3 regions of the Granulicella arctica genome follow, and region 1 is predicted to be linked to each of the others. Evidence: predicted binding sites of a transcription regulator. Region 1 holds the regulator's gene; each other region holds the start of a gene.
What was found. Region 1 encodes LexA, which represses DNA repair genes until DNA is damaged. Its sites were predicted from a motif close to CANTTCGCTTTTTATTCGC; they were not measured.

Region 1 (6,010 bases):
AAACCGCATGCGAAAGAACATTAAAGTTCCAGCAGACGATATACGCAAAATTAGGTACAGCGGCAAGAACCATCCACCGCATCTTCGCGAAGTTTAGCGAGCCTGCGGCACCGAGGAAGATCACACTCGACAGCGAGATCGCCACCATGCTCGCCGTATCCTGGTAGAGCTGCCAGCGCCCATTCTGGATCGTCACCACATGCAGAATGGTGTGCACCAGCAGGACCTGCCATCCGAGCGCCCAGTATCGAAACCGCGTCTGCCGATTCAGCCGTCGCAATGCAAAGGAGACGAGCACAATCATCCCGACAGCCAGGAAATCCGGGATGGCGTAATAGTTCAAGTGACCCCTTACCTTTCAGACCCCAGAACTAGTGCAGAAGCCAATCAATGGTGCAAGTTTCTTTGCCTCCAGTATAGATAGAGTTTGAACACAAGAAAACGACCATCGCACTTATGTCGCATATATGCCGACTTAGGGGCTTCATCAACAAAACCACGGCGAACTTAATTCCCGTTCCTGCTCGTAGCCCGTCGCAGCCGTATCTCATCTACCTCAATCTGCGGCCGATCTCCGGCAAGAATTGCTCCTCGTTCCAGTACGTGCATCAGCTCTCGGACATTCCCCGGCCAGCCATGCTCCTGTAGCTTCGCCACCGCTGCAGCGGAGATCTTCTTCTGCGGCATCGTCTGTCCCATCTGCTCAAGAAAATGGTCAATCAGCAGAGGCAGGTCATCCATACGCTCCCGCAGCGCTGGCACCTCCACCGGAAATACAGCCAGCCGATGATAAAGGTCCAACCGAAACAGCCGCTCCTCCGCGCGTTTCTCCAAAGGCTGGTGTGTCGCCGCGATCACCCGCACATCGACCCGCGTCAATTCGTTATCGCCCACCCGTTGCAGCTCGCCTGTCTCTAGAAACCGCAGCATCTTCGCCTGTAGCGCCAGCGGCATCTCGCCAATCTCGTCCAAAAATAGCGTGCCTCCATCAGCCGCCTCAATCCGTCCCGTGCGCGATTGCACCGCCCCTGTAAACGCGCCGCGAGCATGGCCGAACAACTCCGCCTCCAGCAGCGTCTCGGGAATAGCCGCGCAGTTCAGCACCGTAAACGCCCTTGAAGCCCGCGCACTGAGCCGATGCAGCGCCTTCGCCACTACCTCCTTGCCCGTCCCCGTCTCTCCTTCGATCAGCACCGTAGCCGTCCGCGGAGCCACCAGCCGGATCAGCCGCGCCAACTCCCGCATGGGTTCGCTCCGCCCCACCATCCCCGCAATCAATACCTCGTCCGGCGGTCCAGTCTGCCGAACCCTCATATCTTCGAGCAACGGCATCTGCACACTCTGGGTCTGCACCGCCGTATGCTCCGGCCGGCTCACCGGGGCCTCCATCTCCGACCCATCCTGCGACTCCCGCAGCGCATGCAGCAGCTCATTGCGTCGCGGACTGCGCGCCCCTCCACTCTCCACTCCGCCATCCACCTGCACCAGGTCCATCGCCGGGTACAGCAGCCGCAGTTGTCCCGCAAACTCGCCCACTTCAAGATCCGGCAGCCAGCTATCCAGCAACATCGCCTCAGCCCGCGCCATCTCTAAATGGCCCATCGCCTCAGCCCCTCCGCTTGCCTCGCGGACCTGCCACCGCAGGCCCGTCAGGGTCGCTCGCAACCGTCCACGCAGCCCGGCGTCCGCACTCACCAGCACTACCGTCCGCATCGCCGCAAACTCACGCCCGCCAACCATCGCTGGTCCCGGTCTTCCCGCTACCTGCCCAAGTACAGTCTGTCCAGCCGCCATCCCATCACCCAACCCTCTCTCGTTCCATCGCTTGTTGGATCACCGACCGCATCGCAATCACCGTCGTACTCAAGCGATTGCACTCTCTTAGACACTCCGCAAATAGTCCGTCTCCGACTTTCCTTCGCGCTGCAGCTAAGCCAGTTCCGATCAATCCGGCCTCTTCGTTCAGTTGCCCGATCTCAAGTCGACACTGCAGCGCAGTAAGCGGCTGGCACATCTCGTGGAGAGCTTGGGCAACGTCACCCAGCGTTCCCTCTTGCCGCAAGCTGCCTTCCCTGCCCGTCGCGTTCACGCTCCTACCTGCTGTCCAACCATCTGTAGCGGCATCTGTCCAAACAGCACCTGCGATCGAACCGCGCGTACTGGCTTCTTACGGGTCGGGCCGCCCACCATATAGCCTTCACCGCGAACCGTCTCGATCAGGAACTCCCCTGCCTGCACGCCGCCAAACGCAAGCTCAGCCTCAGAAGCACCAAGCTTCTTTCGGAGATAGTTCACGTACACATCCACCACATTCGTCCCCGCATCCGGGGCCATCTGCCACACGTCCCGGAGCAACTCCCCACGTGAGCAGCACTGGCCTTTCCGCGCCAGCAGAAACTCCAACAGGGAGAACTCCTTACCCGTTAGCTCCACCGCTCGCGCGCCACGCATTACCTTGCGCGTCATCCGGTTCAACTCCACATTGCCGTGTCGCAGCACAGGATCGGCAAACTGTTCCCGCCGTCGCAGCAGCGCCTTACACCGTGCTCGTAACTCGTGAAAACTGAACGGCTTTAACAGGCAATCATCCGCCCCCAGATCCAGACACTTCACCTTCTCCTCGACTCCGCTGCGCCCCGTCAGCACCAGAACCGCCGTCCGCTTGCATCGCGACCGAAGCTCTGTCAGCACCTCGACCCCATCCCGTCGCGGCAGCCCGAGGTCCAGAATCACAAGGTCGAATTGTGACGATTCGAGAGTGGCCACAGCCGCCTCTCCATCTCCTACCCATTCAATCTGGTGTCCCTCTAGTTGCAGTCCCCGTTGCAGAAATAACCCTAAGGCAGCATCATCTTCAACAATCAAAACCCGCATGCGTATGTCCCTCGATAGTTTGCTAAAACAACCTTCTTTTCCACACTTCCACAGAACACCTCAGTTACCGTCTTGGGTGTTGCTTTATTACCTTGGTGCTTCAAGGCGCGATCTGCAACAGGATTCGTGCAAACTGAACTACGCTTCCATCCCAAAAGAGGAATGACAGGTCGGATTAACTACGCAGGCTCATGTCGCTAAATCTCGCGTTGTGCAACAACAAACATTTCCACTTCGCTTTTTATTCGCTACAATCACGCCATGGCTATCACGCGGCGGCAAAAAGAGGTCATGGACTTTCTCTCCGGCTTCACGACCAAAAACGGCTACTCCCCTTCGTATGAAGAGATTGCCCAGGGACTTAACCTCAGCTCCCTTGCCACCGTGCACAAGCACGTCACCAACCTCCAGAACAAGGGTCTATTACAGCGCGCTCATAATCGCAGCCGCTCGATCGACGTTCTGCCCGCCCGTTCCAGCAAAAAGGGCTTTGATCGCCTGCCGTTACTCGGTCGCATCGCCGCCGGTAAACCCGTTGAGGCCATCGAGACCGCTGAGACCATCTCCCTTGGAGACATCATTGGCAATCGCGAGGTCTTCGCTTTGGAGGTCCGGGGCGATTCCATGCGCGACGAGCACATCGTCAACGGTGACTATGTTCTGGTCGAGCGCACCAGCACCGCACGCGAAGGTGAGATCATCGTCGCCCTCATCGACGGAGCCGATGCCACCCTCAAGCGCTTCTACCGAGAAGGTGCCATGATCCGCCTCCAACCCTCCAACAAGGAGATGGCGCCGATCTATGCTCCCGCTGCCACGGTCAACATTCAGGGCAAGGTCCTGGGCGTCTTGCGCAAGTACGCCTGAGCCCCATTCCTCTGAATATAAAGTAGCCTGTTTGACAAACAGAGGCCCAATTAGACCCCTCTAATCGCCGTGACACGGTCGATCAAGCGCGCAGGTCCACTTGCGGTCCAGACCTAAGTCCAATGTTTTGACGACTTTGGACTTTTGAAAAAACTCTAAGGTCTAGTCCACAAGACTTGTGGCCAGCCCGACATACAAGTCCACACACTCCAGCAACTCCCGCTTGCTGATCCGCTCATCCGGCGTATGCGCTACATGGATGCTTCCCGGCCCAAGCAGAAACGGCTCCCCCCAGTTCGTCAGCGTCGGAATGTCGGTAGCGAACTTGGCCACCATCGTCGGCAAATCACCTACTCTCCGCATCCGCACAAAGCTGAGATCCAGCGAGAAGGTAACCTCGACCCGGTTGCGAACAGCCTTTAAAATCAGATCCTTGACGTCCGAAGAAGGTCCAACAGTTCGAATCAACAGATGAGCTTCAGCCTTGTCCGCGATCACATTCGGCGCTCGACCACCCGAAATCAGCCCAATATTGACAGTCGAAGGGCCAATCTCAGGCTCAACCGGAAGGTCCAGCGCCATGATGTCGTGCAGCGACGCAAGCAGCTTGTCGATAGCCGAGTCGCCCAGCTCCGGATAGGCCGAGTGGGCCATCTTTCCGCTGGCCCGCAGCTCAACCCGCAAAGCGCCCTTGGTCGCCAGGGCCAGTCGATTGTCCGTCGGCTCACCGTTGATCAGGAACCGCGCACCCTTCGGAGTCGTGTTCGCCGCAAGTGCCCCAGCCGAATCCCGCTCTTCCCCAACCACGAACAGCAGCCCAACCTTCACGCCCGCTTCCCGCAACCGATCCGCCGCCGCAACCTGGGCCGCGATGATCCCCTTCGCATCACACGTTCCGCGTCCATACAGAAACTCATCGTCTTCAGTACACCCAAAGAATGGAGGAACCGTATCCATGTGCGTCGACAGCACAACATCCGGGGTGATTCCAGGCAGAGCAGCATAGAGATTGAACCGTTCCCCTTCGCCTCCGCCCGGCGTCAATGCAAGCTCAGGCTGCGAAACCGCCTGCCGCTCTACTGCATACTTCTGCTTTGTCAGATACTCATACAGAAATGCACCAGCCAATCCTTCGTGATACGTCGTCGAGTCGATGTCGACAAGCTGTTTCGTGAGCGCAATCGGGTCGATAGCCATGGAACTTCAGAATACCCGACAAGCATTACAGCCACGCTTCCGCGGTTAGACTCAAAGAGATGAGCCCTACCGAAACCGCTTCCCAGATCCGCTCGATCGATAACCTCTACGGTCCAGACGGCAAACTCGAAGCCGTCCTCAACACCGGTAGCGAAGATGCGCCCTACGCCGCAATGGTCTGTCATCCCTATCCACCAGCAGGTGGGACGATGCATAACAAGGTCGTCTACAACGCCATGAAGGTCTTCTCCAGCTTTGGCCTTCCCGTTCTGCGCTTCAATTTCCGCGGAGTTGGCCTCAGCGAAGGCACCTTCGACAACGGTCATGGTGAGCAGAACGACGTTCGCGCCGCTCTAAGCTGGCTCGAGCACAATCTCAAGCTCCCCATCATCTTCGCCGGATTCTCGTTCGGCTCCCACGTCGGTCTGCGCGCCTGCTGTGGCGATGTACGCGTGAAAGGTCTGATCGGCCTGGGCCTTCCCGTTCGCGCCGAGCATCGCGATTATACCTACGGCTTCCTGCCCAAGTGCGTCGAACCCAAGCTCTTCCTCAGCGGCGATCACGATGAGTTCGGTCCGCGTGACGTGATGGAAGAGGTCCTCGAAACCGCACCTGATCCCAAACATATGGTCTGGATCGAAGGCGCAGACCATTTCTTTCAGGGAGTTCCAGGTTCACCAGCAGCAAAGCTCGACGTCATGCGTCACGAGATGCAGACCTGGCTTCAGAAGCAATTCCAACTCAGCTAGGCTGCTCGGTGACTCGCAGGCATTAGCATCACCGAACTTCCGTCGGCGAGCCAATCACGCATCGCCCGATTGCACTCATCCGGCATCTCCGCAAAAGCGATGTGACCAACTCCCGGAAACACCAGCAGCTTCGAGCGCATCAGGATCTCCTGCAGCCTGTGAGCTGAAGGAAGACCGACCGTCCGATCAAGATCACCCCAGATCAACAAGGTTGGTTTCTCTGCCAGACCACCAAGCACAAGCCGTAACGCACGCATATCGTCAAACCAGCTCCGCAGAATCGCGAGAATATGATCCATCGTCCCGGGAATCTTGAGGCCTGT
Region 2 (6,010 bases), on a different contig from region 1:
CACGTTGTTCGGGCCGAAGGTCTGAACGAGTGAGCGTAGCAGGCGCCGTCCTTCATCCATGCCACCTCTTTCGAGTGCGGCGGCAAGCGGTCCTTCATCGCCGCCGGTCAAACAAACCAATCCCTCACACCGCTCCTTGACCTCACGAAGCGTGGCAACGCCCTCCCCCTTCGTCTTCTGCCTGAGCTTGTACCCGGTGATGAGCTGCGAGAGATTGCGATAGCCTGTCTGCGATTCGCAGAGAAGGCTAAGCCGCACTGGTCTTTGAGGAATCGTATGCGGTTGCCACTCTGCCGGTTGCACCTGCAAACCAAGATCGCTAACGGATATCTCAGCTCCGACGTGAGAGCGCAGCCCCAACTTCTTCGCGGTGGTGTAAAGACGTGGCGCTCCGTAGAGGCCGTCGCGGTCGAGGATGCCGAGGGCAGGCATTCCAAGATTGGCGGCCTGCTCTACCAAAGCCTCGGGGAGCGAAGCTCCTTCAAGGAAGGAGAAAGCAGAGCGGGCGTGGAACTCAACATAGTGCTCAGTCATACACACCTGCGATAGTCCACGCCTTCGGTGCGCGTTCATAACGAAGGCGGAGGGCGTAGAGGGGCTGCACAACGACGGCATCCCATTCGTCAGCTTCCCATGTTCGACCATCCCACCAATAACCGCTCGACTGCCAAGGGCCTTTAACTTCGGCAAGGTCTAGTCGTCCGCCCTGCCAGAAAAGAAGTGACGGCGTTCCGTTCTTCAACGACACCCGGACGGGCTGGGCCGGACGGAACCTGCGAAGCGCAAGACATGACGGCTTCGACACGGACGCGCCCGGAGTGAGGACACTGGGACGAAACGATGTCATTGTGACTTCATCGTCACGATGACTGTTTCTTAGTTCCGGTGTGCCTACATTGTGGTCGCCGGCAATCGAGCGGAGTCTTGCGAGGAGGATGTCGAGCTTGTCCGGCTCTGGAAACTGGGCTTGGAAAAGGCCGCGCTGTGCTGTCTGCGGACGCGCGGCTTCTGCCGTGAGCGTCACGCCAAGGATGGCCGCCGACGGCGGGTGGCTTTGCAAGTCCAGATTGAGCAGCTTGAGCAACAAGTCGCGGTTCTGCGTAGCGATTGCGGGACGGATGTGCCGCTCGTAGGCTGGGGCTTTCTCCAGTTGCAAGCCAAGGGTCAGACTTCTCAGCGCATAGGCACGTTCGATGGCGCGGCGCATGATGCGTTCCAACATCGGCGAGGCGACAAAGAGCAGCGAGTCCAGTAGGACGAGCGGCGTATCGAGTGTCACGGTCTCGGAGAGAACAAGATCTGCCTCTTCCGGTACAAGCAGATGATCTTCTGTGCCACGAGCGAGACGCTGCAGGCGTCTCGCTTGCTGTCCGATGCGACTGATGAGCGAAGTCTCGGGGAGTGCCGCAAGCTCTCCAAGCGTCCGCACTCCCCACCTGCCAAACACAGTCAAAGTGGCTTCATCGCAGCGGAGCAATGAGATGGGCAGTGGAGCAAGCCTCTTTGCCAGTTCGTTTGTCTGGACGCAAATCACTCCAGTATGCGAACGAGCGAGTAGCAGACTTGCTTCCGCGTTCGAGCAAGTGGCTACGCTGCAAGGAAAACTTGCCGCATCAAACTCACACTTCAGCTTTCGGGCGTACTGTTCTGCGGTGCCGAACAATGTCTCGGTGCCAGTGCGATCTATCAGGAGCGAGACAGATAACGAATGGGCCTGAGCGTAGCTGTTGAGCGGTCCTGACAGAGCTTCAATTCGTGGGGAGAACCGCTCGGCGATCTCCAACACGTCCTCAAACGATATGGTCTCTTCCGCGATAGAACGATTACGGAAGATTAATGATCCAATGGCCTCGGCCTGAACCTTGCTCATGCCGCGCGAGACGCCTTGGTTTCTCGCTGAGCGATTGATGGAGACAACACGCTGGAGTGGCGTCATGCCCTCGGTTACGGCGAGGGCATGGGAGCGGGCGGCGGCATCCGATCGCAGCCATGCAACGACAGGAAACTCCGGGATGTGGATCGCGGCATATTCCATCGGCTATCTCCCCGCCGCGCGCATCCACGGCGCGGTCGAACTCCACTCGACCGCTCGGCCCGGTGCTTTTTCACCGTAAGGATTCGCTACACGCTGGCGAATGACTTCCGCTGTGTGGATCATGCTGCTGAGGACATGGGTTGATTCGTTTGCAGCTATGCGGGGGGAACAGTCGAGCACGCACTTTGCGCTCGATCTGGCACACGGCTCCTGCGTCAGGAGGAGCAGGATGGCATCGCCCTCCTGCGCGGCGCGGCTGAACCGATACCAGGTCGCTGACGGGATACGAAGTGCTTGCTCTGGGGTGACGGAGACGAGGTCAAGCACTACGACCCGAAAGCCTCCAGCCTGAAGAATCTGGTCCGCTGTCCGGAGAGCCTTATCCAACTTGCTCCACGGTTTGGTCTCACGTTTCAACCCGCCCTGTACGACTGCGGGTAATTGGGCGCGTTCGCGGGCATCGTCCGCAGCTCTGCGGTCGATCTGCCGTAAAGGATCAGACGCATCGGCACGGCGGGCGTTGAAATGCTCGAACGCGATTTGCTCCTCCGAGGCGGCCGCGAGGCTAAGATTTTGGTTTGGAAAGCCCGGGGTTCCTTCCATCTTCTTGAGCCGCGTCTCTGCCTTCTGAATAAGCATCTTCTCTAATGCCCGATCGATGCCCTTCGTCTCGGTGCGTGGGTGTCGGATACCGTGATGCTGGGTCGATCTATCTCCCACATCATCTCGCTTAGGCATGACGGATTGGCTGGGTTGGGCAGAGCTTGCTCGCGCCTCCTGCCCGTCCGAAAAGCGCACCCAGAGGAGATTCGTGAGTCGCACTCCGGCGGCGGCGGCGCTTCTCGGGTCAAGGCTGTCACTCACGTCGATGTAGGCGCAGGCGGAATCGACCGTCGCTTCACTCAGAACAGAAAAAGCAAGCGATGTCCTGCCGGCCGAGGCAGGACCGGTAAATTCGCAGATGCCACCGATGGGCAATCCGCCGTCGAGTAGGGCGCTTACAGACTCATTGCTGATAGGGAGAAGCCGGGGAGCTTGCACAGCCTGAGGCGATAAGGCGGCGGGAATTCGAGACGCAAGGCTGCTCTCGATCTCCTGCCGTAGAGCCGCGCTTCGTGATTGCAGTGCCATTGCGTTTTCGCCTTTTGTTCTCTTACGAAATCTCAGCATACTCCGCGCTTCCGGGTGGAAGTCAACCTTGCACAATCCATAGTGCAGTCATAAGTTTCTCTAGGTTCTTCGCCTTATCTTCGCTTACAATTCCGAGAGGAGCGTCTCTAGAGTGCCGAGCCAGAATCCACTCATTCCGCTATCTGTGAACGGCGCTCCGACACCACGCAAAATCGTGCATATCGACATGGACGCGTTCTATGCGTCCGTTGAACAGAGAGACAATCCAGACTTGCGGGGGAGGCCGGTCGTTGTTGCATGGCGAGGCAATCGCTCGGTTGTGTGCGCCGCTTCCTACGAAGCGCGTCGTTTTGGAGTACGATCCGCGATGCCCGCGCTTACGGCAGAGCGTCTTTGCCCCGGAGCGGTCTTCATCCCGCCTGACTTCGTCCGCTACAAAGAAGCCTCACGAGCTATCCGGGGAATTTTCGAACGCCATACAGATTTGATCGAGCCCCTCTCTCTCGACGAGGCGTATCTGGACGTGACGGAAAACAAAACAGGCTTGCCCACTGCAACCCTCGTGGCTAAGACGATTCGGCAGCAGATACGTGCAGAGCTCAATCTAGTCGCGTCTGCCGGCGTCGCGCCCAACAAGTTTCTGGCGAAGATCGCTTCTGACTGGAAGAAGCCGGACGGGCTATTTGTTATTCAACCCCACGAAGCACAAAGCTTTTTACAGCCGTTGACCGTAGGGCGGATACCAGGAGTTGGACAAGTCACCGAGTCTCGAATGAAGGCTGTCGGCATCGCCACCATCAGCGATTTGTTCAATCTCGACTTGGCGCAGTTGGAGGCTCACTTTGGACGCTACGGGATTCGGCTCCATCAGCTCGCCCGTGGGATCGACCATAATCCGGTCGTGCCAAATCGAGCAAGCAAGTCGATATCTGCAGAAGACACCTTCGAGCGTGACATTCCGCTTGCTGAAACGGAACTTTTGATCCGTCGCCTCGCAGAGAAGGTTTGGAGGGGTTCAAGCGAAAATGCGCGGTGCGCAAGGACAGTCGTTCTCAAGCTAAAGACGAGAGAGTTTGCCACGATCACCCGCAGCTTAACTCCTCTGTCTCCACCCTGCTCTTGCAACGAACTAACTGCCATCGCCCTCTCTCTACGAGAGCGAGTTGAGTTTGGACCGCATCAGCTATTTCGTTTGGTTGGAGTGGGTCTGAGCAACTTTCAGCTCGAAGATATACCGCCAACGCCAGCCCACCTTGACAATATCCATCAGCCCAACTGACGCGAAAGGCGTCTGTCGGTGACAGTCGACCATACCTGCCGACCTATGGCACTATCGGAAGGCCTTTTTCAAGGCGTAATGCAGGGATGATCTCGCTAAATCGCGAAAGGGCGGGGGCTCAGGTATTCTGTGATGACCATTTTGGGCGTTGGGGGAACGCAGCACTCTCAGCCTTCAACACTCTGAAAACATGAATCATGCCACTCTTACTCCGGTCTGTTTGAGTGCTTTGGAGATCATCAAATAGATGACGACGGCAGATGACACACAAGAAAAGCACCTGAAAGCGCTGCTGATGCGCGGAAATGGGGAAATGGCCTGCCGGATGCGCGAGATCGACTGGGCGGAACTCCCCGCCGGTCCCGTCTCAGCGTGGCCAGAGGAGTTGCGAAATGCAGTGAGCCTTTGTCTTGCGAGTCGGCATGCCATCGAGATTTGGTGGGGGCCAGAATATCTGCGTTTCTACAACGACGCCTATCGACCCTTCCTTGGTTCCGCAAAGCATCCCCAGTTTATTGGTCGTCCAGGACAAGAGATGTGGGCTGAGATCTGGGATGTGGTCGAACCTCTTCTTCGCTCCGTTCGAGAGAGCCAAGAAGCGATCTATCGTGACGACCTCCAACTCTTCGTGAGCCGGAACGGATTCGTCGAGGAGGCCTACTTCTCGTTTTCGTACGGCCCAATCTTCCGTCAAGGTGAAGTCGCCGGAATTTTTAGTCCATGCACGGAGACTACAGCTTACGTTCTTCAACGCAGACGGCTGGCTTTGCTCCGGAAGATTGCCGCCATACCAATTTCGGAAAGCATCGAAGAAGCCGCAATTCAGTGTGTTCGCGTTCTTTCCGAAGACGCCCATGATGTCTCATTTGCGGCTCTTTACCTTTGTGCGTCTGACGGGGGTCGCGCACAATTCGTAGCGCAAACGGGACTAGGAGACTTTGCAAGACTGGCGGAAGTTGTAAGCGTGGAGGATATGTCTGCACCGGGTGGATTCGCGGAGCCCCTTCGTGGCATACTCCGGGATCACCAAGCCGTCATACTCGATGATCTGCAAGAAACGGTCGGGCCAATCACGGGAGGCGTCTGGCAGGATCCGCAGAAGAGTGCGCTTCTGTTGCCATTGCGCGGTCTGAACGATAGCGCACTGTCTGGTGTTCTTGTCGCGGGCATCAGCCCCCGACTTCCATACAACGAAGAATATCGTGTCTTTCTCGATCTTTTGGCGGAACAAATCTCAAATGTGCTTCTTCGAACATCTTCTTTCCTGGAAGAACGCAGACGGTCAGACCTGTTTTCCTCCATGTTCAAGAGTGCACCGGCCTTCATCGCTATCCTGCGCGGGCCTGAGCACGTTTTCCAGTTCACAAATGCGCCTTATACGCAGCTAATTGGAAACCGCGATGTGATCGGCCTGCCTGTCATACGTGCGCTGCCAGAAGTCCGTGAGCAAGGGTTTGTGGATCTACTCGATAGAGTATTCCGCTCAGGGACGCCTTATCGCGGCGATAGCGTCAAGGTCGAACTACAACGTGGTGAAGGTGGTGCATTTGAAAGCCGGTACATCA
Region 3 (6,010 bases), on a different contig from region 1:
TCCCACTGAACCACCGTCCGGCCCGGCATGGAGGCGCGTTCGAGCGGCACCACCTGATTGAGCTGTCCTTGACAGATAACCATGCCGCCGGAGTGCTGTCCAAGATGGCGGGGAAGATCCTGAATTCGCATACAAAGCTCCAGGTACTTCACGATGCGCGGGTGCATCAGGTCAAAGCCCGCATTTTGGAAGGAGTGCGCCATCGTATCGGTAGGTCCCTTCCACTCCCAGTTGCTGACGAGACTGGATAGCCTGCCAAGTGACTCCTGATCGAAGCCCAGTGCTTTGCCCACTTCACGAGCAGCAGACTTGCCCCGGTATGTGATGACGTTGGCCGTCATCGCTGCACCCAGTTCTCCATAACGTCGGTAGACATACTGGATTGCCTGCTCGCGTTTGTCTTCGGAGGGGAGGTCGAGATCGATGTCTGGCCATTCGCCCCGGCTTTCACTCAGAAATCTTTCGAAGAGCAGGTCCATACCGACTGGATCAATCGCAGTAATTTCAAGCGCATAGCAGACTGCGGAGTTTGCCGCGCTGCCTCGACCTTGAATCAGGATATCGTTGCGTTTACAGAATTTTACGATGTCCCAGACAATGAGGAAGTATCCGGCAAACCCCAAGCGAGCAATGAGAGCGAGTTCGTGCTCGACCTGCTTCTTTGCCCGTTCCATAAGATCGCGGTCGTTCTTAGGACCGTATCTGCTGGCGACACCCTCGATGACTCGCTTCCGAAGAAAGCTGTCCATACACTCATCCTCCGGCACAGGGTAGCGAGGAAACTCATAGCCAAGATCATCCAACTCGAACCGCAACCGATTCGATAATTCAACGGTGTTCTCGATTGCATAAGGCATGTCACGAAAGAGCGCTGTCATCTCCGCTGAGCCTCTTACATAGCGGTGGTGGTTGAGAGTCAGCAACCGTCCGGCATGGTCGAGATCCGTGTGATGGCGAACCGCCGTGAAGAGATCCAGTACCTCCCTTTCATAGGCGGTAGCGTACCGTACCCCGTTCGTTGCGAGGACCGGCAAGTTCATCGACCGCGCTATGTCCATTGCGGCAAGATTGCGCCACTCCTCCTCTCGGTCCTGATGGCGCTGCACTTCGACATACACACTCTCCCTGCCGAAGATGCGGACAAGCTGTTCTACAGTCTGCCTGCCGGCCTCTACGCCACCATGGACAAGAGCAGCCGCGAGTGGCCCCTCATCGCCCCCTGTGAGGCAGACAAGACCGGAGGCGTATTGCTGCACGTCCTCAAGCATGGCTGCGCCTTCGCACTTCTCCTGCTCACGCATCTTGAACCTGGTCACCAACTGGCAGAGGTTCTGATAGCCGACACGGGATTCGCATAAGAGCGACAGGCGCGCAGGCTCAGGAAGGTGCTGATGAGGAAGCCATGCATGAGGCGTGAGGCGTGCGCCGAGACATGCGACGGCAATCTCCGCTCCAACGTGTGCCCGTACACCGTTCCGCTTCGCACTTGTGTGGAACCGGGCTGCACCATAGACACCATTACGATCAAGGAGAGCCATTGCGGGCATATTGAGGGCGACCGCTCGCCTGGCTAGTTCTTCGGGTTGTGAGGCTCCTTCAAGGAAACTGAAGGCACTCGTGGCATGTAGTTCGATATAGCGCTCAGTCATAGAGTGCCATCATCATCCAAGTACTCTGTCCTGGCTCGCGCATCATGCAGCCATAGAGCAACACTTCATCCTTCGAGCGAGCTACGATGTCCCACTGCTCCAGATCCCAGTGATCGCAGTTCCACCACGCGCCGCTTGCCGCCCACGGTCCATATGAATGCTCGACTTCATATCCCTTGTGACGGAAGGTGAAGGTAACCGGGCGCTGCCCATAGATCGTTACGAATACAATCTCAGCGGGCCGGAGGATACGCATAGCAGAGGAGGTAAAGCTAAGGCTGGCCGAGGATGAGTGTTTATCTGTCACCCTGAATGGTTCTATCCCAAAGCTGTCTGCTTGGTGCGTGTCTCTTAGAACAGGACTTCCTACGTTGTCTTCACCCACGATGGCGCGGATGCGGGCGAGCGTTACATCCAGGCGCATTGGTTCAGGTAGCTGAGGGGAGAACAATCCTAGCTGCAGCTTGCTGGTGCTGCCCGGATCTGCTGAAAGGCTGAGTGAAAGGATAGCAGCAGGTGGAAGATGAGCCTCCAATTCAAGGTGAAGCAGTTTCAGCCAGAGTTGCCGGTCATTTGTAGGAAGCGCTGGCCGCACGGAACGGGTGTGCGATGATCCACCTTCAAGAGCAAGAGCGATCGTGACCGAGGCCAGTGCCAACACCCTTGCCGCCGCACGGATTATGAGCTGCTGAAGCATCATCCCGATGACAAAGAGCAAGGAATCCAACTGCTCAACAGGCGTGTCAAGCTCCATTCGCTCCTCTAGCAGGAACGCTTGCTCATGCGGAACGAAGAGCTGTGTCCGCTCTCCCCGTGCCAGTTTACGAAGGCGTTTTCCGTCCTGCCCCATGCGTGCGATTAGCTCCTTTTCGGGGAGAAGAGCCAACATCCCCAGAGTATGAATACCCCAGTTCACAAAGGTTTCAGCATGATCCGCCGAGAGGTCCAGCACATCCAAGGGTAGGCTTGCGAGCGCAGCAACCTCCTGTCCAGGCTCAATGATGGTCACCGCAGATCGGTGGGAGCCGCGAGCGAGACACATCGAAGCGTGGACGTTTGTGCACACAGTCAGTGAAGCCGTGATACCCAGGTCTCGAACATGCCGTAAGAGATTCTGCCCCAACATCCGCGGCGCACCGAGTAGCTTCTCGGTGCCTGCAATGTCGACCACGCATACAAAAGATTTGGCGGTACTCCAATCTTCGATACGCGGGGAAAACATGCCCGCACATTCGAGGAGGGCAGCCCTGGTTGTCGCTTCTTCTTTTAGTGAACGAGCAATCGTCTCGATCGAAGCAAATGTTTCAATCTCAACCGTGGTCATGCCATAAGCTACGCCAAGCCCGCGAGCTTTGGCGTTGAGAGAGCACACATACTGCATCGGAGGTTCGCCTTCCATGACCACGAAAGGCTTGTCCCGCAGCTCGGGCCGTAGACGCAGAAGTCCCTGCGCAGGCAACTCCCGCACATAGAGACACGCGTACAGTTCTGCACCCGTGGTCATGTGCGGCCTGTCCATGATGTGCGCGTCTGCCAGCTCGCGGCGTTCGCTCGGTGGGGAAGTTTCCGAAGAGGAACAATATTGCCAGGAGCTTGCGCGAATCGCTGACGAGTCACCTCAACGCGATGGCGAATACCAGTGAAGACGGTCCTGTCACTCTGGAGCCGGTCGCCGGAGTGCATACGGAGGACCAGACCAGCACTACTCTTCGCGGCGGGGTGTTGGGTAAGCAGCAGAATGCTTGCCTGGCTCTGCTCAGCAGCAGCTCTATAACGGAACCACGTTGCCAAGGGCACACGCGAGACATACTCGGGCGCAATGCTGCCCATATCAAGGACGATGACACTGAAGCCCCCACCTTGCAGAATGAGATCGGTCACTTTGAGAGCTTGTTCGATCCGACCCCACGGCTTAGCAGGAGCGACTGGCGGCCTATTCGGTGCTAAGAATGGGGGAGGTTCAAACGCCTCTCGCTCGGTTCTTACCCGCCGTATCGGCTCAGCACATCGTGGGTTGATCGTCTCTGCACGATGCAGCAATCCGCTTACAGCCTCCGAAAGTCCCTTTACCTCACCGCGTGGATGAGAACCGAACCCTCCACCATGCAAGCCTTGCTTGATCGGCTTCGGTATCAGGTACTTATCTGAGAGAACGAAGCGCCTGGCGTGCTGCCCATGCGTGTGGCTCGCAGCCTGGACTCCACAACGCACCCACAGGAGTCGAGTCGGTTCAATGCCCGCCCCGACAGCGGACTCAGGGTGCAAACTGTCGGAGACATCGATCCACGCACATACCTTGCCGGCCTGCGTGGTCCCGGCAACGAAGGATAGAGCGAGAGAGACACCACCTGAGCACTCTGGACCGACGATCTCCGTGATCGCCCCGAGTGGCAGACCACCGTTGAGCAACTCATCGATCGCACCGATACAAGTCGGTGCGACGGGCCGAACGATACAAGGCGCTGGTGTGAGCGCAGAAGGGATCCGGTTTGCTAGGTTTGACTCGATTTCGGCACGTACAGCGAAGGCGGAACGCATAGGCATATTCGCCTATTATTCGCCTAAAGTTTCCCGGCCTAACAATTCCAGTTGCACAAAAATAAGTGCATCTAAGAGGTAACCTTATGAAACAGTGCCACTTGCGATATGAAAAAAAATAATCAGGTGCGCTAATAAAGCTGCGTGATGTCTTATGAGCTAAATGAAAACTTCGAGATCCGTAAGAACGGTGAACTTGTAGGTCAGCGATAAAATACTCAGTATCCGCTAGTAAGCTCACCGCTTGCGCAGATCTCTGATTGATTTTGATCTTGCCCATCAAAGACTGGAGCGTGGAGGTCGGGAGGGCCACAGGCTGCGTCATGCCGTTATTGACTTGGGGAGTGGCCTTGGGATTTTGGGGCTAACTATGGGGCTTGAGGCCATTGAATAGTCGGCCGACGCAATCCGGATGCTGTCGCCGCAGCCACCAGAAATCCAGCCGAAGTGAGAACCAACGCCGAGCCCATCCCGTGCGTCTCAGAAAATTTTCCAATTGTGAACGGCGCAGCAGCACTCACGACGCGCCCGAGGTTGTACGCAAAGCCCATAGCTCGTCCTCGTAGCGGAGTCGGAAAAGCCTCGCTCGCAATCACACTGAACCCGCTGAAGTATCCCGATCCAAAAAATCCGATAACCGGGCCCAGCAGCAGCAGCGCCATACTCCCCACAGCCAGCGCATAGAGTGGAACCACACACGCCGCAATCAGCAGGTAAGAAATATAGATCAGCTTGCGTCCAAAGCGGTCTGCAAGATAGCCGAAGCTCGTGTAGCCGAGAAAAGTTCCTACCTGCATCAGGATCGTCCAACTAGCCGTATGCACGATGTTCAGCCCATGACCACCCTTTGAAACCGGCATCGAAAGAAACGCAGGCACCCAGGAAAACAGCCCCCACCACGCGAACAAGCTCGCCGCATTCATCGTCGTGATGATCAGCATGTTGTAACCCAGTGATCCACGAAACAGCTGCCCAAACGAGCTGTTCTCTTTCGGCTCGGGCGTCCATGTATCCGGCTCTTTCACCTTCCGGCGAATCCACACAGTCACAAGAGCAGGCAGCATACCTACAAGAAACACCGCACGCCATCCAAAGTGCGGCATCACCAGCGCGACCACGAGTGCCGCAAGCGCATAGCCAATAGCCCACGAGCTTTGGACGATACCCAAAGCCTTGCCACGATGCTCATCAGGCCAAGTCTCCGCCACAAGCGCCGCTCCAGCAGCCCACTCACCACCCATCCCCAACCCAAGCAACATGCGGCAAATAGCAAGCTGCGGCACGGTATGGACGAACGCACACAACCCCGTACACACACAGTAGATTAGGATGCTCATCGAAAGCGCCCGCGTTCGCCCAAGCCGATCCGCGACGAACCCAAAGAAAATTCCCCCCGCAGCCGCAGCCACCAGCGTCAGCGACATGATGCCGCCCGCAATGCCGGACGACATATGCAGATCCTTCTGTGCAGCCGGAATCACCATGGAGTAAAGCATCACGTCCATGCTGTCCAGCATCCATCCGAGCGAAGCCGCCACAAGCGCATTACGGCGGGCAGGCTGAGCAGCAAGTTGCCAAAAGCTACTTGGAGTAGGGATAGCGGTCGCTGCGAGGGACATGAGCTTCCTTTCAGGCTGCCGTTAGTGCATCGTCGTCGCATCCGGCGCTGGTGCCGAATCCATGGTCGCGCCGGGCGTCACCACACCCTTCGGGGCCTCGACCAGAACAGGCCGATCCCGCGTGACCGTCCACTGCACACCATCGAAAAATTCCTTCTGCGTGCGCTTGATCTTGAACTTACCATCAACCAGGTACTTCAGATG

Region 2: a site for LexA is predicted at 3,271-3,289, ahead of dinB (DNA polymerase IV). Genes of this name have one in related genera too.
Region 3: a site for LexA is predicted at 4,192-4,210, ahead of OHL20_RS01340 (P-loop NTPase family protein). Genes of this name have one in related genera too.

What each region holds. Positions count from the first base shown of each region.
Region 1 covers NZ_JAGTUT010000002.1:313,769-319,778, forward strand. The annotation lists gene OHL20_RS21315 (GGDEF domain-containing protein) at 1-343, opposite strand, end outside; gene OHL20_RS21320 (sigma-54 dependent transcriptional regulator) at 508-1,806, opposite strand; gene OHL20_RS21325 (response regulator transcription factor) at 2,086-2,874, opposite strand; gene lexA (transcriptional repressor LexA) at 3,136-3,741, shown strand; gene OHL20_RS21335 (M20/M25/M40 family metallo-hydrolase) at 3,904-4,938, opposite strand; gene OHL20_RS21340 (alpha/beta hydrolase) at 4,998-5,687, shown strand; gene OHL20_RS21345 (alpha/beta fold hydrolase) at 5,684-6,010, opposite strand, start outside.
Region 2 covers NZ_JAGTUT010000001.1:284,620-290,629, forward strand. The annotation lists gene OHL20_RS01175 (DNA polymerase III subunit alpha) at 1-534, opposite strand, end outside; gene OHL20_RS01180 (DNA polymerase Y family protein) at 527-2,035, opposite strand; gene OHL20_RS01185 (DNA recombination/repair protein RecA) at 2,039-3,166, opposite strand; gene dinB (DNA polymerase IV) at 3,318-4,445, shown strand; gene OHL20_RS01195 (ATP-binding protein) at 4,981-6,010, shown strand, end outside.
Region 3 covers NZ_JAGTUT010000001.1:325,093-331,102, forward strand. The annotation lists gene OHL20_RS01330 (DNA polymerase III subunit alpha) at 1-1,649, opposite strand, end outside; gene OHL20_RS01335 (DNA polymerase Y family protein) at 1,642-3,153, opposite strand; gene OHL20_RS01340 (P-loop NTPase family protein) at 3,150-4,187, opposite strand; gene OHL20_RS01345 (MFS transporter) at 4,556-5,806, opposite strand; gene OHL20_RS01350 (M14 family metallopeptidase) at 5,828-6,010, opposite strand, start outside.